DNA from 3 places in the Pseudoalteromonas sp. BZK2 genome. Region 1 is predicted to be linked to each of the others. Evidence: predicted binding sites of a transcription regulator. Region 1 holds the regulator's gene; each other region holds the start of a gene.
What was found. The regulator FliA, encoded in region 1, starts transcription of late flagellar genes. The targets are predictions, from matches to a motif close to CTAAAGNTNNNNNNNNNNNNGCCGATA.

Region 1 (10,830 bases):
CCATCATGCGCTTAGCGCTGAATGTCGCCAGTACCCGAGTAGTATTACTCGAAGGTCATAACGGCGGTGATGCAGCCGGTAAAGTTATCGAGGCCTTTGGTTCGGTGGTTATCGGCGGTAACTATGCAGTTGGTTTAGTGGTCTTCCTGATTTTAATCATTATTAACTTTGTGGTTATCACCAAAGGTGCAGGTCGTATTTCTGAAGTATCAGCTCGCTTTACTCTTGATGCAATGCCGGGTAAACAAATGGCGATTGATGCTGATTTAAACGCTGGTTTTATCAGTGCAGAGCAAGCCCGTGAACGCCGTGAAGAGGTTACCCGCGAAGCAGATTTCTATGGTTCAATGGATGGTGCGAGTAAGTTCGTAAAAGGCGATGCAATAGCGGGTATCGTTATTCTAGTGATTAACATCGTTGGTGGTTTATTTGTTGGTATGATCCAACATGATTTATCGTTCAGCCGTGCGATGGAAGTGTACACCTTGCTAACCATTGGTGATGGTCTAGTTGCACAACTGCCTTCATTGTTACTGTCAATCGGTACTGCAATCGTTGTTACCCGTCAAAATGAATCGCACAACATGGGCGACCAAGTTAAGACTCAGCTAGGTAACGAAAAGTCTTTGTATATCGCATCAGGTATTTTGATCATCATGGGTCTAGTGCCAGGTATGCCGCATATTGCATTTTTAAGCTTAGGTGGATTACTGGGTTACCTTGCTTACTTCACGCAACAACAAAAAGCCAAAACAGAAGCCGAAAAAGCAGAGCAAGAAGCAAATGGAGGTGCACCAGGAACAGGTGTTGCTAATAAACAAGAGCAAAAAGAACTGGGTTGGGATGATGTTCAACAGGTTGACGTTATTGGTTTAGAAGTGGGTTATCGCTTAATTCCACTTGTTGACCAATCTCAAGGTGGTGAACTATTAAATCGTATCAAAGGTGTGCGTAAGAAACTGTCTCAGGAGCTTGGTTTCTTGGTACCTCCTGTGCATATTCGCGATAACTTAGAACTGGACCCTAACGCTTACAGAATCACTATGATGGGTGTTTCAAGCGGTGAGGGTGAGCTTAAGCATGGTGATGAGTTAGCGATTAATCCAGGCCAAGTATTTGGTCCAATCAAAGGGGTTGCCACAAAAGACCCTGCATTCGGATTAGATGCTGTTTGGATCAAACCAGATCAAAAAGATGAAGCACAATCACTTGGCTACACAGTCGTTGATTCAGCAACTGTGGTTGCAACTCATATTAGTCAGTTACTTACTAATAGCGCAGCTTTACTGCTTGGTCATGAAGAAGTGCAAAACTTATTAGATATGTTAGCGAAGAGTCATCCACGTTTAGTTGAAGGACTGGTTCCTGACGTATTACCACTCACTACTATCGTAAAAGTGCTACAAAACTTACTCAATGAAGGGGTGGCAATTCGCGATATGCGCTCGATTGTTCAAACCCTTGTTGAGTATGGCCCACGTAGCCAAGACCCTGATGTACTAACGGCTGCAGTGCGAATTTCACTGCGCAGATTGATCGTTCAAGATGCTGTTGGTATGTCTTCTGAGATCCCTGTCATAACCTTGGCGCCTGAGTTGGAACAGATGTTGCATCAGTCACTTCAGAATGCAGGTGACGAAGGTGCCGGAATAGAGCCAAGCCTTGCAGAGCGACTTCAACAATCATTGAATGAAGCGCATCAAAACCAAGAAATGGCCGGTGAACCTTCGATACTGTTAACGTCAGGAATGTTAAGAACTGTGTTATCTCGCTTCGTTAAGTACACCATCCCAGGTTTAAGGGTGATGTCTTACCAAGAGGTACCAGACGAAAGACAGATTAAGATTGTCAGCTCAGTAGGCCAACAATAGGATAGTAAAGGGGTTGAACCATGAAAATTAAACGTTTTTTTGCTAAAGATATGCGCACAGCACTGAAAGAAGTGAAAGATGAACTAGGTGTTGATGCGGTTATTATGTCGAACAAAAAGCTTGCTAACGGCGTTGAAATCGTTGCAGCTGTTGATTACGACAAAGCAGCCCCGAAAGCCGAAGCTAAACCAGCAGTGGCACAATCAGCACCTGCTCCACAGCATAACTTTGTTAAACCTGAGCCAATGCGTGCTAAACCTGAGCCGCAAGCGAAAGTTGCTGATAGCCTTCAAGCGTTACTTGAGCGTCAAGCCCCACGCCCTCGTTCGCCAGAGCTTGCGTCAATGTTTAGTCAATCTGGTATTGATACGAGTGAACACTATCAAGCAAAAGAGCCAAGCTTTGAGCAGCAACAGCCTGAATATAAGCAAGCTCCTCGTTATCAACCGCAGGCAGCACCTCGTGTACAAACTCAAGCTCATAGCCTTGGTTTTGATGACGATTTAGATTCAGGTTTTGATGATTTAGATTCACCCGCTGAGCATAAAAACTCAGCACCTGCGAATCAATCAGAAATGACGACTATGCGGGAAGAAATGAATGCGATTCGTCAATTACTTGAACACCAAGTATCTGGCTTAATGCAACAGGATATGGCTCGCCGCGATCCGACTCGTGCATGTATGATTGACCGCTTAGCGGGTATGGGCATTGAACGTGATGTTGCTGAGCAAATGGCCTGTTTCATTCCTGACGATGTATCACGTCAACAAGCGTGGCAAGCATTACTGCAAATGGTTGAAAACCAAATGCATACAACGAATAACGAAATCCTACGTCAAGGTGGTGTATTCGCATTAGTGGGCCCAACGGGTGTTGGTAAAACAACGACTGTTGCGAAATTAGCTGCACTGGGTGCACAAAAATATGGTGCTGATAAAGTGGCGTTGATCACCACTGATACATATAGAATTGGTGCCTACGAACAATTGGCTACTTATGGTCGTATTATTGGCTGTGGTGTTAAGCAGGTAAAAGATGCGAATGAATTAGCTGAAGTGCTATACCATTTACGTAATAAGCGTCTAGTATTAATAGATACAGCGGGTATGAGCCAACGTGATTTACGTTTAACTGAGCAATTAAACACCTTAATGCGTAATCAGCGTGTTGATATTCGTAGTTATTTAGTATTAAGTGCGACAGCACAGATAAATGTGTTGCAAGAAACCGTAAGACACTTTAAAAAGGTTCATCTAAGTGGCTGTATCTTCACTAAATTGGATGAATCTTTAAGTTTAGGTGAGATTATTAGTATAGCGATTCAAAATCGCCTGCCAATAGGGTATCTTACTAACGGTCAGCGTGTTCCTGAAGATATTCGCGTAGCGAATGCTGAAAAACTAGTGAAAAAAGCTGAACAATTGTATTTAAAACGAGCAAAAGCACAACATTCACGACGTCAAGCAGTAGCGTCGAACACAGTAGGGATGTATGATTAACACAGTATTAGATCAAGCAAGCGGCCTGCGCAAAATGAATCAAAATAATAATAGTGGCGTTAAAGTTATCGCTGTGACTGGCGGTAAAGGTGGAGTGGGTAAAACCAATGTTTCACTCAACACCGCAATCGCATTAGGGCAGCAAGGAAATCGTGTATTAGTACTAGATGCCGATTTAGGTTTGGCAAACTGTGACGTGATGCTTGGCCTTCGTGTTGAACGTAACTTATCTCATGTTTTGTCAGGCGAGTGTGAGCTTGACGAAATTCTCGTTGAAGGCCCTGCAGGCATCAAAATTGTACCAGCGACCTCTGGTTCGCAAAGTATGGTTGAATTAACGCCATCTGAGCATGCAGGTCTTATTCGCGCTTTTAGCGAGTTAAACACCGAGTTTGATATTTTAATTGTCGATACCGCCGCAGGTATTTCTGACATGGTATTAAGCTTTTCTCGTGCAGCCCAAGACGTTGTTGTGGTTGTATGTGATGAACCTACCTCAATTACCGATGCTTATGCGCTTATTAAAGTGCTTAGCCGTGAGCATGGCGTATATAAATTTAAAATTGTTGCTAATATGGTGCGCAGTTTGCGTGAAGGGCAAGAATTATTTGCTAAACTTTCAAAAGTAACGGATCGCTTTTTAGACGTTTCAATGGAGTTGGTAGCTACCATTCCTTATGACGAGAACATGCGTAAATCTACGCGACGTCAAAAGGTGATTGTTGAATTATTTCCAAACTCACCAGCTGCGGTGGCGTTTAAAACATTAGCAACAAAAGCAGTTAAGTGGCCGATCCCTAATCAACCTTCTGGCCATTTAGAATTTTTCATTGAAAAACTAGTAAACGGCTAACTATGACAACATCGGTGAATAAAGCGATGGGATATCAATCAGCACAAAACTTAAATGCGATTGTTGAAAAACATGCCTCTTTAGTTAAAAAAGTGGCGTGCCATCTAATTGCTCGTTTACCTGCCAGTGTCCAACTCGATGATTTAATTCAATCAGGCATGATAGGCCTAATTGAAGCATCAAAAAACTTTGATGCTAGCAAAGGGGCTAGTTTCGAAACTTTCGCTGGAATTCGTATTCGTGGTGCGATGTTAGACGAAATTCGTAGAGGTGACTGGGCACCACGCTCAGTTCACCGAAATGCTCGCCTTGTGGCTGAAACCATTTCCGAATTAGAAAGCACGCTAAATCGTGAACCTAAAGATACAGAAGTCGCTGAAAAACTTGATATAACGCTCGATGAGTACCATCATATTCTACATGATGTAAATTCTAGTAAAGTATTAGGTATAGAGGACTTAGGCGTTGATGAAGACGTCATTACACCTGTAGGTCAGGATTTAGGACTAGACAAACCGTTTAATAACGTTAAAAATGAGCGGTTTAACCAGTCTCTATTAACGGCTATCCAATCGTTACCAGAAAGAGATGCACTTGTTTTGTCTTTGTACTACAACGACGAAATGAACTTAAAAGAAATAGGACACATACTCGATGTTAGTGAATCGCGTGTGAGTCAGATACATGGTCAGGCGATGATTAAGCTCAAAGCAAAAATCAATGACTGGATTAATTAGTAGTAAGTAAATATAGGTTCAAACCTCACCGGAGGATGTTTTGGATAAAAACATGAAAATTCTTGTTGTTGATGATTTTTCTACAATGAGACGTATCATTAAAAATCTATTAAGGGATTTAGGTTTTACCAATGTGCAGGAAGCTGACGATGGGTCAACAGCATTGCCAATGCTACAAAATCAAGAATTTGATTTTGTTGTAACAGATTGGAATATGCCAGGTATGCAAGGCATTGATTTGTTAAGAGCAATTCGTGCTGATGATAGCCTTAAGCATATTCCTGTATTAATGGTGACAGCTGAAGCGAAAAAAGAACAAATTGTTGCTGCTGCTCAAGCGGGTGTTAATGGCTATATCGTTAAACCATTCACTGCTGCGACACTTAAAACCAAATTGGAAAAAGTGTTTGAACGTTTAGGTTAATCTAAGGGGAGAGGCTTATGTCAGCACTAGCTGCGCCTCAAATAAGTTTAGAGCAAGCTCGTCAACTTGTTGAGTTTCTTGAAAATGGTGAACAAGAAAAAGCTGATCAGCTGATACTTGAAACAGCATCAAAAGAACAATCAGAGCTGTTTGCTGAAATCGGTAAACTGACGCGACAATTACATGAAGCGCTAAAAAACTTTGATCTAGATACTCGTCTTTCAGATTTAACTACCGATGCGATCCCAGACGCTAAGCAGCGCTTAAATTATGTTATGGAAATGACAGAAAGCGCCGCTAACAAAACCATGGATGCAGTTGAAGCTAGTTTACCTATAGCGCAACAACTTGCAGATGAAATAGCGACGATTAAACCAACGTGGGATCGTTTAATGAGCCGAGAAATAGAGCTCGGTGAGTTTAAAAAGCTATGTCATAGCTTAGATAATTTTATGAATAACTCGCATACTAAAACCGATGAGCTACAGGGCTTGATGACCAATGTGCTGATGGCACAGGACTATCAAGATTTGACGGGGCAAGTAATCCGTCGCGTCATTGAGTTAGTGCGAGAAGTAGAAGACAGTTTAATTAATCTCTTAACTGTGTTTGGCAGTCAAGAAGATGGTCATCAACAACAAGAAAAACAGGCCATAGAAAAAGCACCTGCAACAAGTGATACACTAGCAGGTCCTGAAGGGCCGATTATTGATAAAGACTCTCGTGATGATGTTGTCTCAGGACAAGATGAAGTCGATGATCTATTATCAAGTCTGGGCTTCTAAGAGGAGAGTAGCTGCATGAGCTTTGAAGTCGATGAAGATATTTTACAGGATTTCCTTGTTGAGGCAGGAGAAATCTTAGAGCTTTTGTCAGAGCAATTAGTTGAGCTTGAGAACAATCCCGAAGACAAAGATCTCTTAAACGCCATTTTTAGAGGCTTCCACACTGTCAAAGGCGGTGCAGGCTTTTTAAGCATGACTGAACTTGTTGATGCGTGTCACGGTGCAGAGAATGTTTTCGATTTATTACGCCAAGGTGTTCGCAGTGTCACTCCCGAGCTTATGGATGTTATTTTACAAGCTCTGGATACCATCAACGAAATGTTCGCAACGATTCAAAATCGTGAGCAACCAGAGCCTGCAGATCCTGCGCTTCTAGACGTTCTTCATAAATTAAGCCAACCACCTACAGCGGAAGAGCTTGCAGGTGAAGATGTATCAGTAGCAGACGATGTAGCAGTTGCACCTGAAGAACCTGCTGTTGAAGAGGCTGTTGTTGATGCACCTGAAGTAACAGCTAACACGGCAGCAGACAATATTGATGAAGATGATCCATTTGCGTTTGATATGTTGTTTGATGGCGGCGGTCTTGCTGATAGTAAGGCAGAACCACAGAATATTGATGAAATTACTGAAGATGAGTTTGAAAGCCTCCTCGATGAATTACATGGTAAAGGTCAAGGGCCAGCAGCGGCTGCTCCTGAAGCTATTAGCAGTGATAGTGATGACATCACCGATGATGAATTCGACAGTTTATTAGACGAATTACATGGTGTTGGTAATTTTGGTGAAGTAAAACAAGAAAATATAGCCAAACCTGAAACAGTAAAATCTGCACAACCAACTCCTCAAGCGCCAGCAGTAGATACTACAAGCAGTGACTCAGACGATGAAATTAGCGATGACGAGTTTGAGGCGTTGCTTGATGAATTACATGGTAAAGGTACAGCTCCACAGTCTTTAGAAACGGCTGCGCCAGAAAAAGCGCCTGAACCACCTAAAGCTGAACCTGCAAAACCGGCACAGCCTGCAGCATCAAAACCGGCACCTACTCCTAAGCCTGCCGCAGCTGCACCTAAACCGGCTCCAGCTCCTGCAAAAGCACCAGCAGCTTCTGCTGCACCGAAAAAAGCGCCACCACCACAAGCTGAAACAACGGTTCGTGTTGATACCAAGCGCTTGGACGAAATCATGAACATGGTGGGTGAGCTGGTATTAGTACGCAACCGTTTGGTTAGCCTTGCAAATAACAGTAACAGCGAATCAATGGGTAAAGCCATCTCTAATTTAGATGTGGTAACTGCAGACCTGCAAGGTGCAGTGATGAAAACCCGCATGCAGCCAATTAAGAAAGTATTTGGCCGCTTCCCACGCGTTGTGCGTGACTTAGCTCGCAGCTTGAAAAAAGACATTAACCTGCAGCTGGTTGGTGAAGAAACCGATTTAGACAAAAACTTAGTAGAAGCGCTTGCCGATCCGCTCGTGCATTTAGTTCGTAACTCTGTTGACCATGGTATTGAAATGCCAGATGTGCGTGAAGCCGCAGGTAAACCACGTACCGGTACAGTCACTCTTTCTGCTTCGCAAGAAGGCGATCATATCTTATTGACCATTCGTGATGATGGTGCAGGTATGGATGCTGAGAAGTTGAAAAAAATTGCTATCAGCAAAGGTGTGATTGATCACGACCAAGCAAGCCGCTTGTCGGATACCGAAGCTTACAACTTAATTTTTGCGCCTGGTTTCTCAACCAAAGAAGAGATATCTGATATTTCAGGCCGCGGCGTCGGCATGGATGTAGTAAAAACAAAAATCACCCAGTTAAATGGCTCTGTCAATATTCAGTCAGAGCTGGGTGTAGGTACTGTATTAGAAATCAAGGTGCCATTAACACTGGCTATTTTACCGACTCTTATGGTTATTGTTGGCGAGCAAACATTTGCTTTACCACTTGCTGGTGTGAGTGAAATTTTCCATCTTGATTTAACTAAAACTAATGTCGTTGATGGTCAACTGACAATAATTGTGCGTGAAAAAGCGATCCCGCTTTTCTATTTACAACATTGGTTAGTAAAAGGTGCCAACCGCCAAGAGCGTAAAGCTGAAGGTCACGTAGTTATTGTGCAAATCGGTACTAAACAAGTGGGCTTTGTGGTTGACTCGTTAATTGGCCAGGAAGAAGTTGTTATCAAACCTTTAGATGCCTTATTGCAAGGTACGCCAGGCATGGCTGGTGCGACAATTACTTCTGATGGTGGGATTGCATTGATCCTCGACGTACCTAGCATGCTTAAACACTACGTTGGCTAATAATAAATAATAAAGTGCAGCGTTTAACTGCACTTTAAGTGATATAAAACAAGAGAGTGCCAATGGCAGTCAAAGTATTAGTTGTTGATGATTCAAGCTTTTTTCGCCGCAGAGTCAGCGAAATTTTAGAGCAAGACAGCAATATTCAAGTAATTGGTTTTGCCGTAAACGGTCGTGAAGCGGTCGATAAAGCCCGTGAATTAAAACCTGATGTAATTACTATGGATGTTGAAATGCCGGTTCTTGATGGCATTAGTGCCGTGAAAGAAATAATGGCAGCAACACCGACTCCTATTTTAATGTTCTCATCACTCACCCGTGATGGCGCAACAGCAACCCTAGATGCATTGGATGCTGGGGCCCTTGATTTTTTACCGAAAAAGTTCGAAGACATTGCACGCAATAATGAAGATGCAATCGCGCTTTTACAAAATAAAGTAAAAGAAATTGGTCGCCGTCGCATTTCTCGTTTCTCGCGACCTGCACCTATTTCGAGATCAACTCCGACTCCTACACTAAGAAGTAGTGGCGCTACAAGCAGTAGCGGTATTGTCCAGCCTGATCGCAGTTTTAGCCGTCCTGCTGCTGCAAGTTCGCCGGCTGCATCGTCATCGAATACGAGTAATATTCGCGCTTCGGGCAAGAAATATCAATTGGTTGCTATCGGTACATCAACCGGTGGACCTGTGGCACTGCAAACAATTTTGACTCAGCTGCCAGCTAATTTCCCACATCCTATTTTGCTTATTCAGCATATGCCAGCTGCGTTTACGCCAGCTTTTGCTGCAAGGCTAAATGGCTTATGCAAAATCAATGTGAAAGAAGCGCAAAATGGTGACCGTTTAGTGCCTGGCACCGCTTACTTAGCGCCAGGTGGCCAACAAATGCTAATAGAGGGGCGTGGTGGTTCTCGCACTCTGCGAGTATTTGAAGACGATAGTCCGCGTATTACTTACAAGCCGAGTGTTGATGTGACTTTTGCAAGTGCTGCAAAAACCTTCGGCGGTGATGTGCTAGCTGTAGTGTTAACGGGCATGGGCGCAGATGGCCGTGATGGTGCGCGTATGCTTAAGCAAGTCGGTGCGACTATTTGGGCGCAAGATGAAAAAACCAGTGTGGTGTATGGTATGCCACAAGCTGTTGCTAATGCCGGCTTGGCGAGTGAAAGCTTAGCTCTCGCAGATGTTGCGAATCGTTTAACGCGTGAGACTGGTTGTGGATAAACTGTCTTTCTTTGGCTTAATTGTCGCAGTAAGTGCCATCGCCTTTGGTTATGCATTAGAGGGCGGGGTTGTTTCTGCACTGTTTAATGGTCCTGCGCTTATCATCGTGCTTGGTGGTACGCTTGGGGCTGTCATGCTTCAGACTCCTGCTAGTGTTTTTACTAAAACACTTAAGATCAGTCATTGGGTGTTTTTTCCGCCATATCATGATATTGATGCAGCAATCGAGCAAGTAAAGCGTTGGTCACATAAAGCACGTCAAGAAGGTTACTTAGCCCTTGAGTCGGAAGCGCTGTCGCACTCAGACCCGTATGCGGCAAAGGGCTTGAGTCTACTTGTTGATGGTATTGATGAGCAAAAGCTTAGAGATACGCTTGAAATTGATTTAATGCTTGAACGCGAACGCTTACTCGAGGTAAGTCGAGTTTATGAAGCTATGGGCGGTTATAGCCCTACAATTGGTATTTTAGGTGCAGTACTCGGTTTGATTCAGGCCATGCAATTTATAACGGATCCTGAAAAACTGGGTGCTGGTGTTGCTACTGCGTTTATCGCTACTATTTACGGTGTTGGTTTAGCGAATCTATTATTCTTGCCAATGGCGAATAAACTTAAGCAGCAAGTGGAACAAAAAATGCTGTATCATGAACTACTTGCTGAAGGCATTATTGCTATTTCGCAAGGTGAAAGCCCACTAAATATCGAACTAAAACTTGAGGCGTACCGTGTAGAGCGCCCAAGCTTAGTTGACGAGTAATTTATTATGATGCGCCGTCGTCTGCGTCATAACACGTCAAAAAACCAACATACTGAACGCTGGCTTGTCTCTTATGCCGATTATATGACCATCATGTTTGCTTTTTTTGTGGTCATGTATGCGATCGCAATTAGTAAAAATGAAGATTTTCAAATTCTCTCAGATTCACTAGAGCAGGTGTTTGAAAAGTCTGCTCGTCAGCAACAACAGGTTGGCACTGGGGTTAACGGCACAGGCATACTAACTGACAGAGTCAGCCCTGAGAACGACATTCTATACGGTGAGAGCATTCGTAAAGATGAGCAAGGCCCTGAATTACTCGATGGGCAAAGCGAAACCAGCAATATTGAGAAAAAACATCTCGGCAAGCC
Region 2 (10,830 bases), on a different contig from region 1:
ATTGCTGAGCCAACACTTGTTGATGAAAAGCACGCTATTAACATCGCGATGACCGATCGTGAATGGTTTGAGCAATGGCTAGCAGAGTTTAATGAGCATGGCATCGAAGTATATAAAATACTGCCGGATGCTTTATTGTTACCTGATCTTGATGACAACACTCAGTTACGCGCTATTGAGCTTAATGGCCAGTGGCTATGTAAACAGGGTAACTGGCATATTGCCGCTGTAGAGCCGAACTGGCTTGCTGGCTATTTAACAGCATTAGGTAACCCTGATGTTGCACACTTTAGCCCTGCAACGGCTTTTCCTGATACAGTTAATCTTAGTGCTCAAACGCAGCAATACGATTTACCTTTAGCCTTATTTGCTAAGCAGTTACCTGAAGTGAAATTCAACCTTCGCCAAGGTGTTTATCAGCTTAAGAAAAAATCAGCGATTTGGTGGGGCTATTGGCAAAAAGCAGCTATTGCAGCAGGTGTTGCACTAGTTTGTAGTGTGGGTGTTAAGTCGCTTGAGCTTTATAAGTTAAATAACCAGCTTGAAGCCGCAAAAGCAGAAGTGGTTGCTAATTATCAGCGTGCTTTTCCAAATAAAAAAGTGCGACCTCAGCTTATCCGTAGTCAAATTCGCAGCGAACTTGCATTGATAGAAGGTGGCAGCACTGCTGGCTTCTTAGATTTGACTAACGATCTTGTCTCGATTTTTAGTGAAGTAAACGACTTCACACCAGAAACGCTTCGCTACGATCAAGGTCGTAACGAATTACGTATTCGCGCGCGCGGCAAAGATTTCCAGTCCTTCAGTAAAGTAAAAGCAATTTTAGAACAGCGTGGCTTAACCGTAGATCAAGGCTCGCTGAACAATGATGGTGATTATGTCGTTGGTGAAATTAAGTTACGAGGTGCGGCATGAAAAACCAAATAATCAATTATTGGCGCTCGTTAAAAGAACAAGAGCAGCAACTTGTAATGGTTGCAGGTGGTGTGTTTGTTATTTTTGTGCTGGTTATGGGGGTCTTTCGTCCACTTAACGCTGCTATCGAAAAAGCAGAGCAAGACACAATAAAACAGCAAGAGCTGTTGGCGTGGGTTGATGAAAGTATTGTTAAACTTAAAGCGAGTGGTAATGCACGTAATACGAGCAGCCGTAGCTTAAGCCAAATCGTTAATAGCACCCGTAATCGTTATCAAATTATCATTAGCAAAATGCAGCCAAATGACAATTCACTTCGTTTAACCATTGACTCTGTTGAGTTTAATAACCTTGTTGAATGGTTAGATGAACTGGTTAATTCACATGGTGTGCTAATCGAGAATTTAGATTTAAGTAAAGATGACAAATCAGGCTTTGTGCGTGTAAGTCGTTTGGTACTAGAGAAGTAAACGATGAAAAGAGTTATTTTATTAATCACAGTGTTTGTGATGTGTTTTTTGGTGTTTACGCTGGTAAAAACACCCGCTGCCGTTGCACTTGATTTAGCCAAGCCACATTTACCAAAGCAATTACAATTAGGTAAAGCCAGTGGCACGCTATGGGACGGGCGCATTATGCAGGTACGTTTTGATGGTGAGCAATTAAACAATGTGCGTTGGCAATTGTCGGGGTGGTCACTGTTTACAGGTAAATTAGTGGGTACGGTACGTTTTGGTGATCCTCGTGATAAAGCGGATATTTCAGGCCATGCTGATTTTTCTTACGGTTTATTTAACCAAGCGGTTACTGTGAAAAAGACTACTTTACGCTTAACAGTTGAACGTGCCATGCAACGTTTACAACTACCTTTGCCGATTAGTGCGCAAGGTCGTGTGATTGTAGATTTAGATGAGTACAGTTCAGGCGAGCCTTATTGTGAAAGTCTAAGCGGCGAAATTGCGAGCCCGAACATTGATGTGAAAGGAATGAATAACTGGTTTAGCATTGGTCCTTTAAGTGGCCGTTTAAGCTGTAAATCCGGTGATGTAGCAGTACTTGTAGACCCTGAAAACCGTTTAGGGCTTGAAGCTGATGCAGTATTAAAAGCGAACCTAGACTTTAAAGTAGCTGGTTATATTAAACCTGAAGCAAGCTTACCGAAAGAAGTGCATGATGCTGCGAAGTTTCTTGGTCGTCCTGATAACGAAGGTCGTTATCCGCTTAACTTTTAAATTGGATTAATTGAATAGTATGCAATTACCTGAGTTTTCAAAGCAGCAAAGCGAGCTTTTAAGTCAGTTTTTAGCGCAGCATCAAGATGCGCTTAGCTTGGCGCAAACCCAAGGTTATTTATTTGCGGTGATCTGTGCTCCTGAGCCGCTTGATGTTCACCAGTGGTTAGAAGAAGTTGCACCTGGTTCTGATGGGCAAATGGATGAGCAAGTGCTGTTTGCATTTATGGCTTTATATCAACAGATCAGCGAACAAGTATTCGAGACGGGTTTTGCATTACCTGTGAGCTTACAGCTGAGCTCGCAAGGGCAACAATACCTAGATATTCAAGAATGTCAGCATTGGAGCCAAGGTTTTATGCATGGTGCGCAAGGTTACGTTAACAAGCTATTAAGCGCGCCACAGTTAGCTGATGAGTTAAAAGAAGCCTTGGCTACAGCTCTGCAAAGCTTAGGCTTTTTTACCCTTGAAGCGAGTGGAATTGCAGCCCTTGCAACTGATAATGGTTTATCTGAAGGGCAACTATGCCAGCAGCAATATGAAGTAATGAATGAATTCGCCGCTGGCTTTGCAGAGTTAATTGAAGTCGTTGCTGTAAATAGCCAACTATATAATGATGAGAGCTGGAACTAACCCAGCTCGAGTAGGATGTTTGTGCAACCTTTGGCACAGCATACAACGCCTTTACCTGGCTGATCAGTTTTCAAATCTAAGGTGAGGGCGCCTTTACACTCTTCGCAGTATAAGGTTTGACCCTTGCCCAGCTTCTTTAGCATATTACGTTGTTTAGCAAACGAGTCGCTGGTTTTTTTGTTTAAAGCAGAAAAGTCCATTACTTGTTTAGCCTTTCTTCAAGCGCATTCGAAACAATACTACAAACACGATTCAAGCGTTCGCCATAAAAGTACAAGTTAATATCTTTTTCACGGCAATAATGAAGGTGAAAGAGTTGTAGTTTATCGTCGGTAGTGAATGTGTCTTCAATATACTCAAGCTCTGAGTTTGATAAATTAAGTTGTGACTTAATATTATTTTTAGCCATATTAGCAGCAGGACTTCGGTTTACCTTACTAGCATCAGAAATCATACCGACTCCCTCACCTAGTAACCTGTCCCTAGGTTCTTTGATCAAAGGATGATCAATTGTGAAAAGTGCTAAAATTATAAGCACTAAGATGAGAAATTTTTTCATAGTCCAATAAACTTTGATCTAAATGAATAGGTGGTAGCTGCAAGTTTAATAAAATGGTTGTTTTAAAAGCAAGCAGATACGATTAAATAGTTAAAAGTTCGTATATGAAATCTAACCCTGAAATTTTCCATAGATTGAGTATAATGCAATATATAGATTAAAAGTTTCAGAAATCTTTGAACGTAATGAGATGTATTCTGATTTGCTTATTGGCACAGAAACCTCTTACTGCAAACATATGTTTGAGTATTATTTCCTAGTGGCGTTGAGGAATTTTAATGGATAATCAGATTAAGGTTAAAAATATCCCAACGGAAGTAAAAATCCAGAAACCGGAAAACGCTTCCCTCGATGATAGATTTAATCCACGTAACCGTATTTATGTTCGAGCTGTAACGGGGTTACACCAACTGTTGAGACAACGAATTGGTTTTATCGGCATGCTTGCGTTCATGCTACTACCTTGGATCAACTTCCATGGCCAGCAAGCTGTACTGTTCGATTTGGTAGGGCAAAAGTTTAACATTTTTGGTTTAACGCTTTGGCCACAAGATCTGACTATCCTTGCTTTCATTTTAATGTTGGCGGCGTTTGCGTTGTTCTTAGTAACTACTTTCTATGGACGGGTTTGGTGTGGTTATACTTGCCCACAAACTGTTTGGACTTTCATTTTTATTTGGTTTGAAGAAAAGTTTGAAGGTACAGCTAATCAGCGAAAGAAACTAGATCAACGCCCGATGGACTTTGATAAGTTTTGGCGAAAAAGCGCCAAGCACGGTAGTTGGTGGTTATTCTCACTTTATACAGCGTTTACTTTTGTTGGTTATTTTACGCCTATCCGCCAGTTGCTACCTGATCTTTTTACCCTTGATGCAACAGCGTATTCGTATATTTGTTTAGCCGTATTTGCAGTCTGTACTTATGGTAATGCGGGTTGGATGCGCGAGATTATGTGTTTACACATTTGTCCTTATTCTCGCTTTCAATCAGCTATGTTCGATAAAGACACCTTTACCGTGAGCTATGATGAGGCACGTGGTGAGAGCCGCGGCCCACGTTCACGCAAGCAAGATCCAAAAGAGCTTGGCTTAGGTGATTGTATCGACTGTAACTTATGTGTGCAGGTGTGCCCTACGGGGATCGATATTCGTAACGGCTTACAATATGAGTGTATTAACTGTGGTGCATGTATCGATGCGTGTGATGGGGTGATGGATAAAATGAATTACCCACGCGGACTTATTTCCTACACCACAGAACGCAACTTAGAAACGCCAGACAACAAAACACACGCACTGCGCCCTAAGTTAATTGGTTATTTAGTTATCTTAGTGGTGTTAACAGGGGCGCTGGTGGCAAATATTGCGATGCGTAAACCGATGGAGTTGGATATCATCCGTGACCGTAATCAGCTATACCGTGTTGACTTTAATGGCCTAGTTGAAAATACCTATACACTAAAAGTAATTAACAAAGCTCAGCATCAGCAAACCTTTAATATTCGTGTTGAAGGGCTTGATAACTTTGAGTACATTGGCAAACAAACTTTCACAGTACCTTCTGGCGAATCTTATAACGTGCCACTGTCATTGGTTGTTGATCCATATGATTTGAAAAAGCCGATGACGAAGTTTGAGTTCGTACTTTCTGTCGATGGTGAGCCTGATGTGCAGATTTCACAGCCGAGTAACTTCTTTAAGGCGCGATAATTAAGTACACTGAGCGAATGAATAAAAAGCGGGATTTTCCCGCTTTTTTTATATGATGAGGCATTATGAGTAAATTTAGTTTTGTAGACCTTACACCCGATTCAATTTTAGATGCGGTTGAAAGTATCGGTGTTTATGCTGAATCAGGGCTGCTGGCATTAAATAGCTACGAGAACCGTGTTTATCAATTTAAAGCAGAAGATGGCCATCGTTATGTTGTTAAGTTTTACCGTCCAGAGCGCTGGAGTAAGGCGCAAATCTTAGAAGAGCATGCATTTGCATTTGAACTCGCTGAGGCCGAAGTGCCGGTTGTTGCGCCTGTTATTATCGAAGGGCAAAGCTTATTTGAGCATGATGGTTATTTGTTTACGTTATTCCCAAGTGTGGGGGGCCGCATTTTTGAAGTTGATAATTTAGATCAACTTGATGTACTTGGCCGCTTAATTGGGCGAATGCACCAAGTAGCAAAAGCAAAGCCATTTGAACATAGACCTGTGATCAGCTGTGAAGAATATCTTAAGACAGCTAAAGTTCAGTTACAGGCAAGTAACTTGGTGCCAATGGCATTAGAGAACGCCTTTTATACTATTTTAGATTTAGTGATCAAAGAAACTACACAGCAGTATAAAAATGTTGAAACTATTCGTCTGCACGGTGACTGTCATGCCGGCAATATACTGTGGTCTGGTGATGCATTAATGTTTGTTGATTTAGACGACAGCCGACAAGGGCCTGCAATTCAAGATCTTTGGATGATGCTCAGTGGCGATCGTAACAATCAACTGTTACAGTTAGACACTTTAGTCGCAGCGTACGAAGAATTTTGCGATTTTGATCACAGCCAATTAAAGCTGATTGAACCACTTAGAGCGATGCGAATGGTGCATTACATGGGCTGGTTGGCGAAAAGATGGGATGATCCTGCGTTCCCGCGGAACTTTTCATGGTTTGCTGAAGACAAATACTGGGAGCAGCAAATACTAGCGTTAAAAGAACAGCTTGCAGCGCTACAAGAAGCACCATTAAAATTATTACCATAAATTTTTAAAGTTAATAAAGTCGAGAGAACAATGTTTAAAAAATTAAAGTTAAGTCTACTCATTTTATGTTTACCTTTTACGGCCTTTGCTGCTGATTTTGAAGCAGGTAATCAATACGAAGTATTAAAAGTTGAGAAAAGTGCAACACCTCAAGTAACCGAGTTCTTTTCATTTTATTGCCCACACTGTTTTCAGTTTGAACCAGTTGCAAAAGCATTAACGGCAAGTCTTCCTGAAGGGACTGAATTTGTAAAAAGTCATGTTAACTTTTTAGGCGGTGTGTCTAAGCAAACTCAAAGTAACTTAAGCTATGCCTACTTAATTGCTAAGCAACATGGCAAAGCAGAACAAGTAGCTGATCAAATCTTTAACAGCATCCATAGACAACGTGCCTTACTTAAAGACATGAAAGACGTTAAAGCACTACTTGCAACTAATGGTATTAGTAATGAAGTGTTTGATGCTGAAATTGCAAGCATGCCAGTGATTAGCGCTGAAAAAGCGATGCAAGATAAGCAGCAAAAATATTCAGACATGGGCGCCTTAACAGGTGTACCAACTTTTATCGTCAATGATAAATACAAAATTAATTTAAATACCATCAAGAGCCAGCAGATGCTTGATGAATTAGTCGAATTTTTATTAAAACAATAATTTTGGAGTAAAGAAGTAATGATCAAGTTAGTAAAAGCTGTATTAATGGCTGCCACGCTAGGTTTAGCGGCAAATGCCTCAGCTGCTCAATATGAAGAAGGTAAGCATTATGAAACGATTGATGCACGCGCTTCTAAAAAGCCAGAAGTAAAAGAGTTCTTCTCATTCTACTGCCCACACTGTAATAACTTCGAGCCAGTTGTGAAAGAGCTTAAAACACTTCTTAAAGATGGCGTTAAATTCAAAAAGAGCCATGTTGATTTTTCAGGTCCTCGTGACCCAGAAATTCAAACCATCTTAGCGCAAGGTTATGCGACGGCTAATGTGTTACCACAGAAAGACGCGTTAGTAGCCGCTGTGTTTAATCATATTCACGGTAAGCGTGCTCGTATTAACGAACTAGCTGATATGAAAGACATCTTTGTTTCACAAGGTGTATCGGCTGAAGATTTTGATAAGTACTACAACAGCTTTTCTGTACGTACTATGGCGTCTAAAATGAAACGCGACCAAGAATACTACCAACAAAAAGGTGCTTTAAAAGGCGTTCCAACTTTTATTGTTAATGGTAAATATCGCTTAATCTTAGGTGCGGACTCAGGCATCAGTGATGCAAAGAGCATGGCAGATTTAATTAACTACCTAGCTGATAAATAAGCTAATTAGTTAAATTTAATTCAAAGCTCCGTTTGCGGAGCTTTTTTATTGGTAAAGCAAATGCAAAAACTATTAGTTTCAAGCTGTTTGTTAGGAAACCCTGTTCGTTATGACGGGCAATCGCAAAACTTACTCCATCCTGGTTTAGAAACTCTTAAACAGCAAGAAAGGCTCGTTGCATTCTGCCCTGAAGTAGCTGGTGGCTTACCTACACCAAGGCCGCCTGCAGAAATCAAAGTGGGTAGAGTACTTACCAAAGATGCGCAAGATGTCACAGTGCAGTTTGCTTATGGCGCAGAACAAGCACTTAAACTTTGCAAAAAACAGGGCATTCGCTATGCGTTGTTAAAAGAATCAAGCCCGTCATGTGGTCGCAATACTATTTACGATGGTAGTCATTCAGGAAAGAAAATTTCAGGGATGGGGTTAACTGCAAAGCTGTTAACTGACAATGGTATAGCTGTATTCAGCGAGCAGCAGTTGCCAGCGCTATTTGCTGCGCTGGCAGAGTGATTTTATTTACGTTGTAAAAACACACCTGATTCAATGTGATGGGTGTAAGGGAATTGATCAAAAATTGCAAAACGTTTTACTTCATGGGTTTTGCATAAGTGATCAAGGTCACGTTCTAGGGTATCGGGATTACACGAGATATAAATAATGTTGTCGTAGTTCGCAACTAGGTCACAAGTTAGCGTGTCCATTCCAGCACGTGGTGGATCCACCAAGATTGTTTGGCAGTTATAGCTTTTCAGGTCTATGCCATCTAAACGAGAGAAGGTACGTTCGCCTTTCATTGCTTGAGTGAACTCTTCACTCGACATACGAATGATATCTAAGTTCTCAACCTTGTTTTGTGCAATATTGTATTGTGCTGAGTAAACCGATGATTTTGATATCTCAGTGGCTAATACCTGGTCGAATGAACCCGCAAGAGCAATCGAAAAGTTACCATTTCCACAATATAACTCCAGTAAGTCATTATTGAGGGGTTGGCAAAGCGCTTGTGCCCACTCTAGCATCTTGATGTTTACTTTCGCATTCGGTTGCGTAAAGCTATTTTCGACTTGCTGATAAATAAGCTCTTTACCGTTTACGTTTAAACGCTCGATAACATAGTCATTACCAATCACTTCTTTTTGCTTACGAGCACGGCCAATAAAATCAATCTTAAACTGTGTGCTCAGTTTTGCTTTAAGCTCTTTAATTGCTTGTAGCCACTGCTCATCTAGTTGTTTGTGATACAACAAGCTAACAAGGATCTCGCCACTTAAGCTTGAAAGGTAATCGATTTGAAACAGCTTACGGCGCAGAACTTCATTGTCTTTTAAGTTTTCGATCATCGCTTGCATCACTTCACCCACTAAAGGTGCTGCAGGGTCAAACTCATCTACGCGGATCTTTTCTTTAGTTTGTTGATCAAACATGATGTGAAACAGGTCTTCACCTTCATGCCAAACACGAAACTCTGCACGTTGGCGGTAATGAATAGGATCAGAGCCGAACACTTCTAATTTTTCGACCCCAAAACGTCGAAACTGTGAGGTGATGCGCTGCTCTTTCTCACTCAATTGTGCATCATATTGAGTTGTATCAATTTTTATAACCGCCATGGCTGATTACCTTTTATCTCTTAGCTTTATAACGGCGCTATTGTAGGGAGCGCTGAGGATTTGTCTAGTTTTGTTATTTATTTTAGTGTCGTTTTTTTATACAAAAAACTTAAGTTCTTTGGTTTTTGGCCGATAATGAGTTAACCATAACATGGAGTCGGATCATGAAAATTGGCAACCTAGGCTATATGCCTAATACAAATGTGAATAAATACAATGGTAAACAGGCTCTGCAGCAGCCTACCATTCAAAATCGTCAAGATAGTTATCAACAACGCGGTCGTGAGCTCGCGGCAAAAGTTCTTGATGATAAACTTGCTGAGGCACTTGGTTTACCTAAAGCCGAAGAGAAAAAAGATAAACCGCTGTTCGACTTTGAAGAGATCGTGAAAAACGTACTCGACTTTGTTGGCGGTGCACTTCGTAAAGCAAAAGCCGATGGTGCTGATGATGAAAAACTCAAAGGCATGCTAGGTGATGCACGTAAAGGTGTGCAAATGGGCATCGACGATGCGTATGATGAGCTTAAAGAGTCAGGTATTCTTAACGATGACATCGAAGAGGGTATCGAAAAGTCTAAAGAAGGTATCTTTAAAGGTATTGATGAATTAGAAGAAGACTTGTTCAATCCTAAACCTAATGCGGTTTCAGTAAGCCAAGCTCAATACATCAGTTTAAGTAATAACGCAGAGTACACTTTCACCACCGCTGAAGGTGACGAAGTCAGTATTAGCTTTGCTGATGCATACGAAAGTAAGTCTGCAAGCAGCTATAGCAAAAATGGCGACAACGAAGCCTTTGTCAGTGAGTCTTCGCAATCACGTGATTTATCATTCTCGATGTCGGTCAATGGTGATTTAAATGAGCAAGAGCAGCAAGCTATCAATGAATTGATGGAAGACTTGCAGAGTGTTAGCGAAACATTCTTCTCTGGTTCATTAGAAGAAGCCTTTGAACAAGCTAAAGAGCTTAACTTAGGTAACGAGCAACTCGTTGGCTTTACGATGGATCTAAAACAAACCAAAACAGTAGCAGCGATTAAAGGCTATGAAGAATATAAACCAGCCCCTGAAAAAGAAGTTGCTGAGAAAATAGCGCCATTTAATGACGACTTGAAACAGGCGTTTAATAAAGCGGGTGACATTGGTTTGCAAAATGAACTGGCTGGCATCTTACAATGGTTAAACCAAGATAAAGAAGAAGTCAGTAAGCTGGTGGATTATACCAAAGCAATGTTCGAACAAATGAATAAGCTTCGCTCGGCAACAGAAGAACAGGCTTAGTCCTTTCTTTCTTTTTATAAAGCTGCATGGCAAACTGCTGACCTTTGATGATCCGAGGTAAGCAGTTTGTCAGTTCATATAATGGTGTTTGATTCTGGTATAGGTGGAACAACCGTACTTGAACAGATCCAAGCATTGATCCCAGATGCTGATTATAGTTATTTTATGGACAATGCTTTATTGCCTTATGGCGCGCAAAGTCAGCAAACGATCATAGCCCGCCTTTTTGCGCTACTACAGTTTATCGAAACAGCAAACTTACACGTTGATATCCTAGTTATTGCGTGTAATACCGCCTCTACCTCTGCCTTAGAAACTATTCGCCAGTACACAAATATAGAAGTTGTCGGGGTAGTACCTGCGATAAAACCCGCTTGCGCTATAAGTAACAGCAAACATATTGGTTTACTGGCAACACCATCAACCATCAAGAGTCGCTATACTGCAAACTTAATTAGTACTCATAGCCAAGACACACAAGTCAGCTTATATGGCTCAACTGAGCTGGTTGAAATTGCTGAAACACTATTTCAT
Region 3 (10,830 bases), on a different contig from region 1:
ACCTTGATTGCAATGCAGCTGTTGACCTTTTTCAAGTGGTGGTAAGGTTTGCTCATCTTTTAACTCTGTTTTGCCCATTAATATTTTAAAGCCTAAGCTAACATCTTGCTTAGCTGCTGCTTTAAAAAGCCCACCCGCAATTTCAACCGTTATTTTGGTTTCGTTAAATAGATAGTCTGGGTAAAATTGGATTAAATAATGACGACAGATCAAGCGATAGATTTTTTGTTCATCACTATTTAAGGACGCTGAGCGAAGTTGTTTTTCGGTTGGAACAATAGCGTGGTGAGCTGCCACTTTGCTGTCATTAAAACATTTACTCCGCTTACTGCTATCAGCTTGCTTACAAGCTTCAATTGCTTGACCTTCATTATTAGCGATGGCGGCAATAATACTCGCGGCATCTTTATGATGATCTTTTGGTAAATAGCGATTATCTGAACGAGGGTACGTAATTAACTTATGACGCTCATACAAGTTTTGGCAGGTATCTAGCACTTTTTGTGCAGGCATTGAAAACGCCTTTGCCGCATCAATCTGTAAAGCGGATAAATTATAAGGTAGCGGTGCCTGTTGTTTTTTTTGCTTTTGCTCAAGCTCAACCACTTTAGCTGGTTGATTAGTTATACGTGACACAACATTTTCAGCAAGCCCCCTATGCAATACTCGCCCTTCTTCATCTTGATAAGGTTCACATGCTTTACTTGGTTGCCACTTTGCAGCAAATGTTTGCTGCTGCTGAGTTTCAAGGTGAGCTAATACTTCATAAAAAGGTTTCGCTACAAAGTGAGTGATTTCATTATCACGATTAACGACTAAACCTAAAATAGGCGTTTGAACACGCCCAACAGATAGCACATTGCCAAATCCAGCTTTTTGCCCAGCAAGCGTATAGGCTCGAGTTAAATTCATGCCAAATAACCAATCGGCACGTGATCGAGCTAAGGCAGACACACTCAAAGGAATAAAATCGCGGTTCGATTTCAAATTATTTAGTGCTTTTTTAACTGCACTTAAGTTTAAGTCGCTGATCAAGAGTCGTTGAATTTGCTGTTTTTTGGCTTGGCTAAGTTTAACCTGTTCGATCACTTCATCAACCAATAGCTGGCCTTCCCTATCAGGGTCGCCAGCATGAATTATTGTACTTGCCTGCTTAATGAGCTTTTTTAGTACAGTAAGTTGTTTGCGTGTTTTTGCTTTAGGTTTTAATTGCCATTGTTCTGGCACGATAGGTAAATGCTCAAATCGCCATTTTTTAAAACTTGCATCGTAATCATCGGGCTCTGCTTGCTCAAGTAAATGACCAATACACCAAGAGACACAATCTCCATTACCAAGCTCTATATAACCATCATGTTTTTTTTGTGGTTTTGGTAGAGCATCTGCAATGGCTCGTGCCAAGGATGGTTTTTCGGCAATGTAAAGTTTCATAACGCAACACTAAATACTGTTTTTATAAACAGTAGTCTAGCACAGGATTTTTAACGAAGAAACGCCTTAAGCTTGCTGGCTTCGTCGAGTAAAAAGATAGATAAGTGGTAGGTAACATACGACCACAGTACCAATATTGATTAGCGGTAGCAGGGTCTTATACATGTAAGTGCTGTAAGACAAATCCCAAAGGTGGCGGTCAACTAAACGGAACAATTGCAAAATAGGCGCCATTATCACAACCAACTGCCCTAAAACACTTTGCCATAAGTAGACTTTATCTTTAATACCTAAGTAAGCAATGATTGCCATCCAAGCAATATCATTAAAAGCCCAAACGACATAGCGCCAAATATAAATGTCATCAAATTCACGTAAGCCGCTATGAATTAAGGTACCGTATAAAAAGAAACATGCAGTTATTACGGTAAAGTGGAATGCCTGCCAATCTTTGCGGAGGTAGAAAACGAAAATAGCAGGGCTCAGAATGAACACCCAGCTATTATTCAAAATTGAGATGGTATATACAAACCAATCAGGCAAAATTAACTAACCTTAATCTGTTTTACCATCATCGTCGCCACTACCATTACCAGGCATGTAGCTATATTTATCAACTTTTTTCATTTTTATTCTCTATTACATTTGTTAATGAGGCTTAACTTTAATTGATTTACTGCCTTACATCAATAGGTTCAGATTCGTGTGCTTTACCTTGCATAATAGAGATTTCAACACGGCGATTTCGCTTGCGATCTTCGTCGGTTACATTCGGTACTAGAGGCCTCGTTTCTGCGTGGCCGACTACCATCATACGGGACTTATCAAACCCTGGCGCTTTTTCCATTTCACTGGCAACTGCCACCGCACGTTTTGATGATAAATCCCAATTATTAGTATAAAGCTCATTCGATACTTGGAAGTCATCAGTGTGACCTGACACGGTTATTTCACCCGGCACATCTTTTAACAGCGTAGCAATATCACGAATAATAGGTTTAAATTTTGGCTGTAAAAAAGCACTACCCGATGGGAATGAACCATTCTCACGAATGCGAATAATAATTTGCTGGCCTAATGACTCAAGCTCAATCGCACCATCCATAATTTGCTGTTCTAGTTGCTGAGCAATTTTCTTCACAAGTTCATTTGTTTGTTCTTGATCAGCCGCAGAAATTGACTGTTCTAAAGCTTGTTGCTGAGCCGTACTTTGCGATTCACCACCACGTTTATTACCGCGCTGTTCTTGTCGACCACCGGCGGAGCTTTCGTCGCCAGCCTGAAACTCAAGCATTTGTTGCGTCATTTCTACGGTTTGTTGTTGAATCGTTTCAATAGGAGTAGGTTCAGGTTTACCCGGAGTGAACTCCATGGCAATGACAGAGGTTCCCTTTGGAATATCTTTTACTTCAATTTTATTTTGTACACCAAAAGCAAACTTCATGGAGCCGGCAATTTGCTTAAACTTCAGTACGTCCATTTCTGAGAAAGCAAGCAAGAGTACAAAGAAGCACATTAATAATGACATTAAATCTGCGAAGGTTCCCATCCAGGCGGGTAAACCCGGTGGTGGACATTTGCACTCTTCATCTGACATGCTCTACTCCTCGGTATCAACTTTACGTTTTGATTCGGCTAAGTAGTTTTTCAAAATACCTTCAATTACTTTCGGGTTCTGACCGTCTTGAATACCTAGCACCGCGTCAAGAATTAAGCGTTGATTAAGGGCTTCTTCGTCTTTACGCAGTTCTAGTTTTACCTGAATTGGAATAGCGACAACGTTTGCTAAGAAAGCACCATAGAGAGTTGTTAAAAGGGCAACTGCCATTGCTGGGCCGATTGCCTTTGGGTCATCCATGTTTGATAACATAGCAACCAGACCGATTAGCGTACCGATCATACCCATTGCAGGAGCAATATCGGCAAGTGATTTGAATAAACCAGCACCGAGTTCATGACGGTTAGCAGTAAGAGAAATATCTTTTTGCAGCGTGGCGCGAACGACATCAGCATCATGACCATCCACTAACATATCGACCCCTTTACGCATAAAACCGTTGGGGATTTCAGCTTCTTCTAATGCTAAGAAGCCACCTTTACGTGCAGAATCAGCTAATTCTACTGCTTTTTCAATTAATTCTTCCGGAGATTCGATTTTGAACATAAAAGCTTTTGCTGCCACTTTACCTATGCCCAAAAATTGCCCCATGGTGAAATTTGATAATACAATAAAAATCGAACCACCAAATACAATGACCACCGAAGGCGTGTTGTAAAACATTGCAACTTGGCCATCACTACTTAACACCATCGACATAGCAATTAAGCCTATGGCACCAAGAATACCTATTATGGTTGCTAAATCCACATACCCCTCCAGAGGAACAATTAGACGACACCCTCAGGTATCAAATTTTTATTATTAACTGCTTATCGGCAAGCAGTTGAAATACTTAAATCATTAAATGAATTAATTTTATTTTAATGTAAGATTTTTAAGCTACAAGTTTAAGCTGTATTTAAAATCGTAAAAATAGCATACTAAAAATGAATTATGCGTAAAAAAACACATCATTCTTTGACCTAGTTTAGCATTCCCCCTAAAATTGGCCTCACTTTCTAACAGCTATCGAGGCCACAATGGCAACAAAGAAACCAGAAAACTTAAGCTTTGAAGAAGCACTGGATGAATTATCTCAAATTGTTGCACAAATGGAGCAAGGTGAATTGTCACTGGAACAATCACTAAAACAATTTGAACGCGGCATTGCGCTAGCAAACGCTTCGTCTGGTAAGTTACAACAAGCCGAACAAAAAGTTGCCATTTTAATGGGTAACGATAGCCAAGCGCCTCTTAGCAATTTTGATTCAAACTTGGACTAATTAAGTGCAATTAAAAGAACAATTACAACGCGCTCGTGAAGACGTTGAAGCACATTTAAATCGCTATTTTGAACAGCCACTTAATACCGAAAAAAACATCAAAGAAGCCACCCACTACGGTGTTCTAAATGGTGGTAAACGCTTACGTCCTTACCTTGTATATGCAACGGGCCGGATGATGGGCGCGGACAAGGCCGATCTTGATATCCTTGCCGCCGCTATTGAGTGTATTCATAGCTATTCTTTAGTTCATGATGACTTACCAGCAATGGATGATGATGACTTAAGACGTGGCCGCCCTACCTGTCATATTGTCTATGGCGAAGCACAAGCCATACTCGCAGGTGATGCCTTACAAACACTGGCATTTGATTTAATTGCCAATCATCAATTTGCTGTTTCTGCGAGCCAACAAGTAAAAATGATTGCCTCATTAAGCAAAGCCTCAGGTATTGAAGGTATGGTAGGTGGGCAAGCACTGGATATTGAAGCGACCGATAAAGAAATTACAGTTGCTCAGCTAGAGCGCATTCACCAGCTAAAAACGGGTGCCTTGCTTAATTGTGCAATTACACTCGGTGCATTGAGTGCAAAAAGCTGTGATGAACATACACTCGCGCAATTAAACCTATTCGGTCAAGCAATTGGGCTGGCCTTTCAGGTACAAGACGATATCCTTGATGTAGAAGCTGATACTGAAACATTAGGTAAGCCACAGGGTTCCGATGTTGCTGCAAACAAAGCAACCTACCCTGCTTTATTAGGGATGGCAGGCGCAAAGCAAAAAGCACAAGATTTGCTGGCTCAAGCCCATCAAGCTCTTGAGGCTATTGATTACGACACCAGCGAATTGGCGAGTCTTGCAAGCTATATTGTTGAACGCAATTATTAATACCTAAAAAGAAAGACAAAATAACTAAAAAATCGGAGCGGCAATGGGCTATAATGCACTCTGGTTAGCGAAGGATGTATAAAAAATCATGACACTTGATAGTAGCAAGTATCCATTATTAAGTTTGGTTGACGAACCAGCACAACTGCGTGATTTAGCGCAAGACAAGTTACCTGCGTTTAGTAAAGAGTTACGCGAATACCTACTTAACTCAGTTTCGCAAAGTAGTGGTCATCTAGCATCAGGTTTAGGCACTGTTGAGTTAACAGTTGCACTGCATTATGTTTATAACACTCCTGAAGATCGTTTAGTTTGGGATGTGGGTCATCAAGCATACCCGCATAAAATCTTAACGGGTCGTCGTGACCAAATGCATACTATTCGTCAAAAAGACGGTTTACACCCATTCCCATTCCGTGAAGAAAGCCCATACGATACTTTCAGTGTTGGTCATTCGAGCACCTCAATTTCAGCAGCCTTAGGTATGGCCATTGCTGCAGAAAAAGAAGGTAAAGATCGTAAAACCGTTGCTGTTATTGGCGATGGTGCGATCACTGCTGGTATGGCATTTGAAGCAATGAATCACATGGGTGATGTTAATCCTAACGTGTTAATTATCTTAAACGATAATGAAATGTCGATTTCAGAAAACGTAGGTGCACTCAATAACCACTTTGCCCGAATTTTATCTGGCAGCTTCTACACCAATATTCGTGAAGGCAGTAAAAAGCTCCTTTCTGGTTTACCGCCTGTGAAAGAACTTGCTAGCCGCATGGAAGAGCACCTAAAAGGAATGGTCATTCCGGGTACGTTCTTTGAAGAGTTAGGCCTAAATTACATCGGCCCAATTGATGGTCATGATGTAAATATGTTGGTTGATACCTTACGTAATATGCGTAACCTTAAAGGCCCACAGTTACTACATATTAAAACGCAAAAAGGTAAAGGTTATAAGCCTGCTGAAGCGGATCCAATTGGCTACCACGGCGTACCAAAATTTGATCCGAGCATGTCGAAATTACCAAAATCAAAACCGGGTGCTGCCACATTCTCAAATGTGTTTGGTGACTGGTTATGCGATATGGCAGCCCAAGACGACAAGCTAATGGCAATTACCCCTGCGATGCGTGAAGGTTCAGGCATGGTGCGTTTTTCAAAAGAGTATCCTGCGCAATACTTTGATGTGGCGATTGCTGAACAACATGCTGTAACGCTTGCAGCAGGCCTCGCTTGTGAAGGGTTGAAGCCTGTTGTTGCTATTTATTCAAGCTTTTTACAACGCGCTTACGATCAACTTATCCACGATGTAGCATTACAAAACTTACCTGTTTTATTCGCTATTGACCGTGCAGGTATTGTTGGTGCTGATGGTGAAACTCACCAAGGCGCCTATGACTTAAGTTTTATGCGCTGTATTCCTAATATGATTATTATGGCGCCAAGCGACACGAACGAGTGCCGCCAAATGCTTTACACTGGCTACCAATGCAATCAACCTGTTGCTGTTCGTTACCCACGTGGTAGTGCCGGCAATTGTGATGTTGAATCAACAATGAGTGCGATTGAAATCGGTAAAGCGCGTAGTATCAAACAAGGTAGTAAAGTGGCCATCTTGTCGTTCGGTACGCTGTTAGAGAGCGCCAAAGTAGCCGCAGATGAGCTAAATGCAACAGTGATTGATATGCGCTTTATCAAACCTCTTGATACTGAAGCTATTAATGAGTTACTTAGCAGCCATGATGTCATTGTTACTTTAGAAGACAATGCCATTGCAGGCGGTGCGGGTTCTGCTGTGAATGAATATTTGGCTGCAATCAAAGCCGATGTGACTATCTTAAATTTAGGTATTCCAGATGAGTTCATTAAGCATGGCACACAAGATGAAATGCACGCTGAGATGGGCCTAGATGCCAATGGCATCTTAACTCGCATTAAAGAGTTCATGGCTTAAAAACTATACGCAATTCATTAAAAAGGAGCCTCATGGCTCCTTTTTTATTATTTAAAACCATACACATAAAAAATAACTTACCTATTTTCTATTTTCTTGCATCCAATATCTTTAGCTAGCCGTTTATTCATTGAGGTTAACTCGTGAGCACGTATTTTGTCGTTAAACAATACAGGTTGTTTGTTCACATTTGATGGAATATTTAAAAGGTATAGACAAATGAATACGATTAAAAGTAAAGCTATTAAAGATCAACAACTCGCTAATTCAAAACTATCTAAGGTCATGTTTTCTGCCATTGCTCTTGCTGTGATGCTGGGTATTACAGGGTGTGATGGAGATGATGGTAAAGATGGTGCTATGGGAGCTCAAGGTGCAGCAGGGCAAGACGGTACTAATGGTGTCGATGGCCAAAATGGCGCTGACGGTCAAAATGGCGCTGATGGTATGAATGGCAACGATGGCGCTCCTGGCTTTGCATCAGCAACATTTATATTAGCGAACAATGGCTCTGATAATGCGGGCACTATCAACCTCATTGATCAAAATGCCGCTAAACTCATAACATTTAATACTGGTGCTAATGAAGGTGTTGTTTTCGATAGCTTAGGTAATTTAGTGCAAGCTGCTGATTCTGGAAATGGAGCACTGAGTACCGTATGCCAAGTGTTAAACCGTGCAGATGGCATGTACACCAATAATATTGATCGTACATTAACTGGCACAAACACCACACTTGTAAATCCGAAGGGCATACATATCTCTAATAAATATGGTCTTGTTTTTATTGCTGATTTCAATGCTATGCAAGTAACTGTATTTGGTAAAGAAGCTGCAGGCGATGTAGCACCATTAGCAACAACGGTAACTGATGCAACACCATGGGATCTTACGTACGATGAAAATAATGATCGTCTTTACGTCGCACTAACTAATGGTGATGTTGCTGTTTACGACAGTTATGTAATGGGTGGTTTTGCTGCAACACCAACTCGAACCATTACACCAAGTGATGAAACTGGTACAAAAATTTCAGTCAATATTCATGGTATTGCTTTAGATATGACTAGTAACAAGCTTGTGCTGTCTGATGTAGGTAGTGCATCTGATGCAACAGATGGTGCACTCTTTGTCATTTCAAATGCTGCTCAAGCAGATGGTATGGTAGCGGTTGACCGTCATATAGCAGGTCCAATGTCTATGCTCGGTAACCCTGTGGATATAAGTCTTACTGGCAGCGACTTGCGTGTGGCTGAAAAATCAAATGATGCAGTTTTAGTATTTAGTAATATATTTGCAGGCGAAAGTGGTGATGTATCACCAGATCTCATCACGCCAACAACAAAACCTGAATCAATAACAGAAACCGTTATGCATAATAATATGCAAGATAGCTCTGATAGTATTATGGTTAACATGCCCCTGCTCGGTGTAGCTGTAAGTAGTAACCCAGGAACAGTAGGTCCAACAACAGGTCAAATTAGTCGTTTAAACGCACCTTTAACAGCCGAACTGGCAACGTATAATGCAAGTCAAACAATTGAAAGTGTGGCTTTTGATAAGTCTGGCACTAGCTACGCAACATTTGATGATGCAGTTACATCGATGGGTGGTATCGTTATTTCAAACAAGGTTGCAACACAGCGTAACGGCGAAAGTTACGCAACCAACCAAGATAGAACAATCATGGGAGCAAGTACTGGTATTATCTCACCAAAAGGTATTGATATAGCTTCAGATACAGGCATGATTTTTGTTGCTGAATTTAATGCAACAACGCCTGGTGTTCTCATTTTCTCTAGCTGCGCAACAGGTGATGTAAGCCCATTAATGACCCTAACACCCAGTGCTAGTGCACGCCCTTGGGATGTAGACTATGATCCATCAACTGACAGGGCATTTGTTGCACTTACCAATGGCACAATTGCTGTTTTTGATGAAGTGAAAAGCAAGTGGATGTCAGGTATGACAACCATTACAGGTGAAGATCGTTTAATTACCCCTGCATCGGGCGGCACTGCATTTGCTGCACCAACCAATATTCATGGTATTGATTACGACCCATTAAGTGACTCACTAATAGTTTCTGATGTTGGCTCTGCAGCCGATGCCACCGACGGGAAAATTTATGTGATTAATAGTGCCGCTATGGCCAGTGGTTTAACCAATGTAAGTGTAAATATCGCAGGTCCTGCAAGCCAATTAGGTAACCCTGTCGATATTATGTATACGGGTAATGATTTATATGTTGCCGAAAAATCAAATGGCCTAGTTATGCGCTTTGATAATATTTTAAATAGCCCTAGCGGTGACATTGCAGCAACGGTGAGCTACTCCTTTACCGCCCCAGAGTCTGTGGCTGTTTTACCAGCTTGGCTTAAACACTAACCATCAAAAGGTGTTTAGGTAACGAACGCCTCTGTTGGCCTCCAATGCCTTATCTAGCCCTAGGTAAGGCATTTTTTATACCTGCTCACTTAGTTTAGAGAGTATTAACGCATCCAAATTTTAATATCGGCTAAACCATTGGCTTGCAGTGCGCTGAGTTGCTGATCAACATTGTTGCTTTGCTCGAACTCAAAGGCATCTAATTGCTCATCAAAGGTAATGTTTGCTACACCATCGCCACCGCGCTTTTTAACTTGATGCAGTGCGATATCGGCAAGGTTAACTGAGGTTTCCCAACCAATAACTTGGCCACCCAGTAAAGGTAACGGATAAAAAGACCAACCAATCGACGCAGTGATAGTGGTCGACTGCCCATTCGGTAATCTAAATGGGTTTGCTGCAATTGCTTCACATAAGTCGGCCACATAATTGTCTATTGCTGTGCGTTTGAAATCACGTAGTAAGAGTAAAAACTCGTCACCACTCCAACGCGCAACATAGTCAGAACCTTGAGTACGGCTATTCAACAAAGTCGCCATTTGCTGTAAACAGCTATCGCCTGCAAGTGGGCCATACGCATCATTAATGCGGCTGAAGTTATCAAAGTTTATTATTAATAGCACTAGCGACTTACCCTGCGCTTGCAATGACTGTGAGTTACGCTGGAAGTGTTCGATATCTTTAGGGAGCTGATCAAACAAGAAGCGACGGCTACGTAAGCCTGTAAGCTCATCTGAGTGACTAACTAGCTTAAGCTGTGAGTTCACTTGGTTAAGCTTATCGTTAGCTTCTCGAAGCTCTACGGTACGTTCTGTTACTAAGCTTTCAAGCGCTAATTGCTTACGTTTCTCTTGCGCTCTAAATACCCAAAACACGAGGTAGAACAGTAAAATAAAGCTGCTGGTGATCAAGAGTCTAAAATAAATAGTCTCATCAAAACGACGCGGCACTACAAAGCTGTACTCGGTACGACGTGCTTTTTGCCAATCTTCACCACGACGCTTTGCTTCAAGTTGGAACAAAAACGACCCCGGCGGTAAGTTGGTATAGATTGCCTCACGACGAGTATTGGCATAACGCCAGTCACTGTCTAAGCCACTTAAACGGTAACGGAACTCGATACTTGAAGGGGCATAATAATCAATCGCGGTATATTTTAACGTTACATCGCGTTCATCAATTTGTAGCTCAGGCTTATTACCTAAAGTTGCGGTACTTAAATGACGAAGCGGCGTGATCAAGCTTTCAATACGAGGCTTAAGTGCTTGTACACCAAACAGCTCAA

Region 2: a site for FliA is predicted at 9,122-9,148, ahead of BIZ38_RS19855 (DUF5610 domain-containing protein). Genes of this name have one in related genera too.
Region 3: a site for FliA is predicted at 3,863-3,889, ahead of pomA (flagellar motor protein PomA). Genes of this name have one in related genera too.

What each region holds. Positions count from the first base shown of each region.
Region 1 covers NZ_JACSOG010000013.1:56,958-67,787, forward strand. Annotated here, with positions in the region: gene flhA (flagellar biosynthesis protein FlhA) at 1-1,871, shown strand, start outside; gene flhF (flagellar biosynthesis protein FlhF) at 1,892-3,373, shown strand; gene BIZ38_RS09840 (MinD/ParA family protein) at 3,366-4,226, shown strand; gene BIZ38_RS09845 (RNA polymerase sigma factor FliA) at 4,253-4,963, shown strand; gene cheY (chemotaxis response regulator CheY) at 5,004-5,387, shown strand; gene BIZ38_RS09855 (protein phosphatase CheZ) at 5,405-6,172, shown strand; gene BIZ38_RS09860 (chemotaxis protein CheA) at 6,188-8,479, shown strand; gene BIZ38_RS09865 (chemotaxis response regulator protein-glutamate methylesterase) at 8,542-9,702, shown strand; gene BIZ38_RS09870 (flagellar motor protein) at 9,695-10,459, shown strand; gene BIZ38_RS09875 (flagellar motor protein MotB) at 10,466-10,830, shown strand, end outside.
Region 2 covers NZ_JACSOG010000049.1:1,240-12,069, reverse strand. Annotated here, with positions in the region: gene gspL (type II secretion system protein GspL) at 1-915, shown strand, start outside; gene gspM (type II secretion system protein GspM) at 912-1,385, shown strand; gene BIZ38_RS19900 (type II secretion system protein N) at 1,389-2,147, shown strand; gene BIZ38_RS19895 (YecA family protein) at 2,167-2,781, shown strand; gene BIZ38_RS21915 (hypothetical protein) at 2,778-2,981, opposite strand; gene BIZ38_RS19890 (hypothetical protein) at 2,981-3,340, opposite strand; gene ccoG (cytochrome c oxidase accessory protein CcoG) at 3,619-5,049, shown strand; gene BIZ38_RS19880 (serine/threonine protein kinase) at 5,115-6,089, shown strand; gene BIZ38_RS19875 (thiol:disulfide interchange protein DsbA/DsbL) at 6,120-6,743, shown strand; gene BIZ38_RS19870 (thiol:disulfide interchange protein DsbA/DsbL) at 6,762-7,400, shown strand; gene BIZ38_RS19865 (DUF523 domain-containing protein) at 7,461-7,913, shown strand; gene trmA (tRNA (uridine(54)-C5)-methyltransferase TrmA) at 7,916-9,013, opposite strand; gene BIZ38_RS19855 (DUF5610 domain-containing protein) at 9,178-10,296, shown strand; gene murI (glutamate racemase) at 10,363-10,830, shown strand, end outside.
Region 3 covers NZ_JACSOG010000023.1:62,411-73,240, reverse strand. Annotated here, with positions in the region: gene BIZ38_RS14480 (DNA topoisomerase III) at 1-1,431, opposite strand, end outside; gene BIZ38_RS14475 (hypothetical protein) at 1,498-1,974, opposite strand; gene BIZ38_RS14470 (flagellar motor protein MotB) at 2,105-3,028, opposite strand; gene pomA (flagellar motor protein PomA) at 3,032-3,799, opposite strand; gene xseB (exodeoxyribonuclease VII small subunit) at 4,072-4,314, shown strand; gene ispA ((2E,6E)-farnesyl diphosphate synthase) at 4,319-5,206, shown strand; gene dxs (1-deoxy-D-xylulose-5-phosphate synthase) at 5,295-7,157, shown strand; gene BIZ38_RS14445 (hypothetical protein) at 7,443-9,545, shown strand; gene BIZ38_RS14440 (ligand-binding sensor domain-containing diguanylate cyclase) at 9,650-10,830, opposite strand, start outside.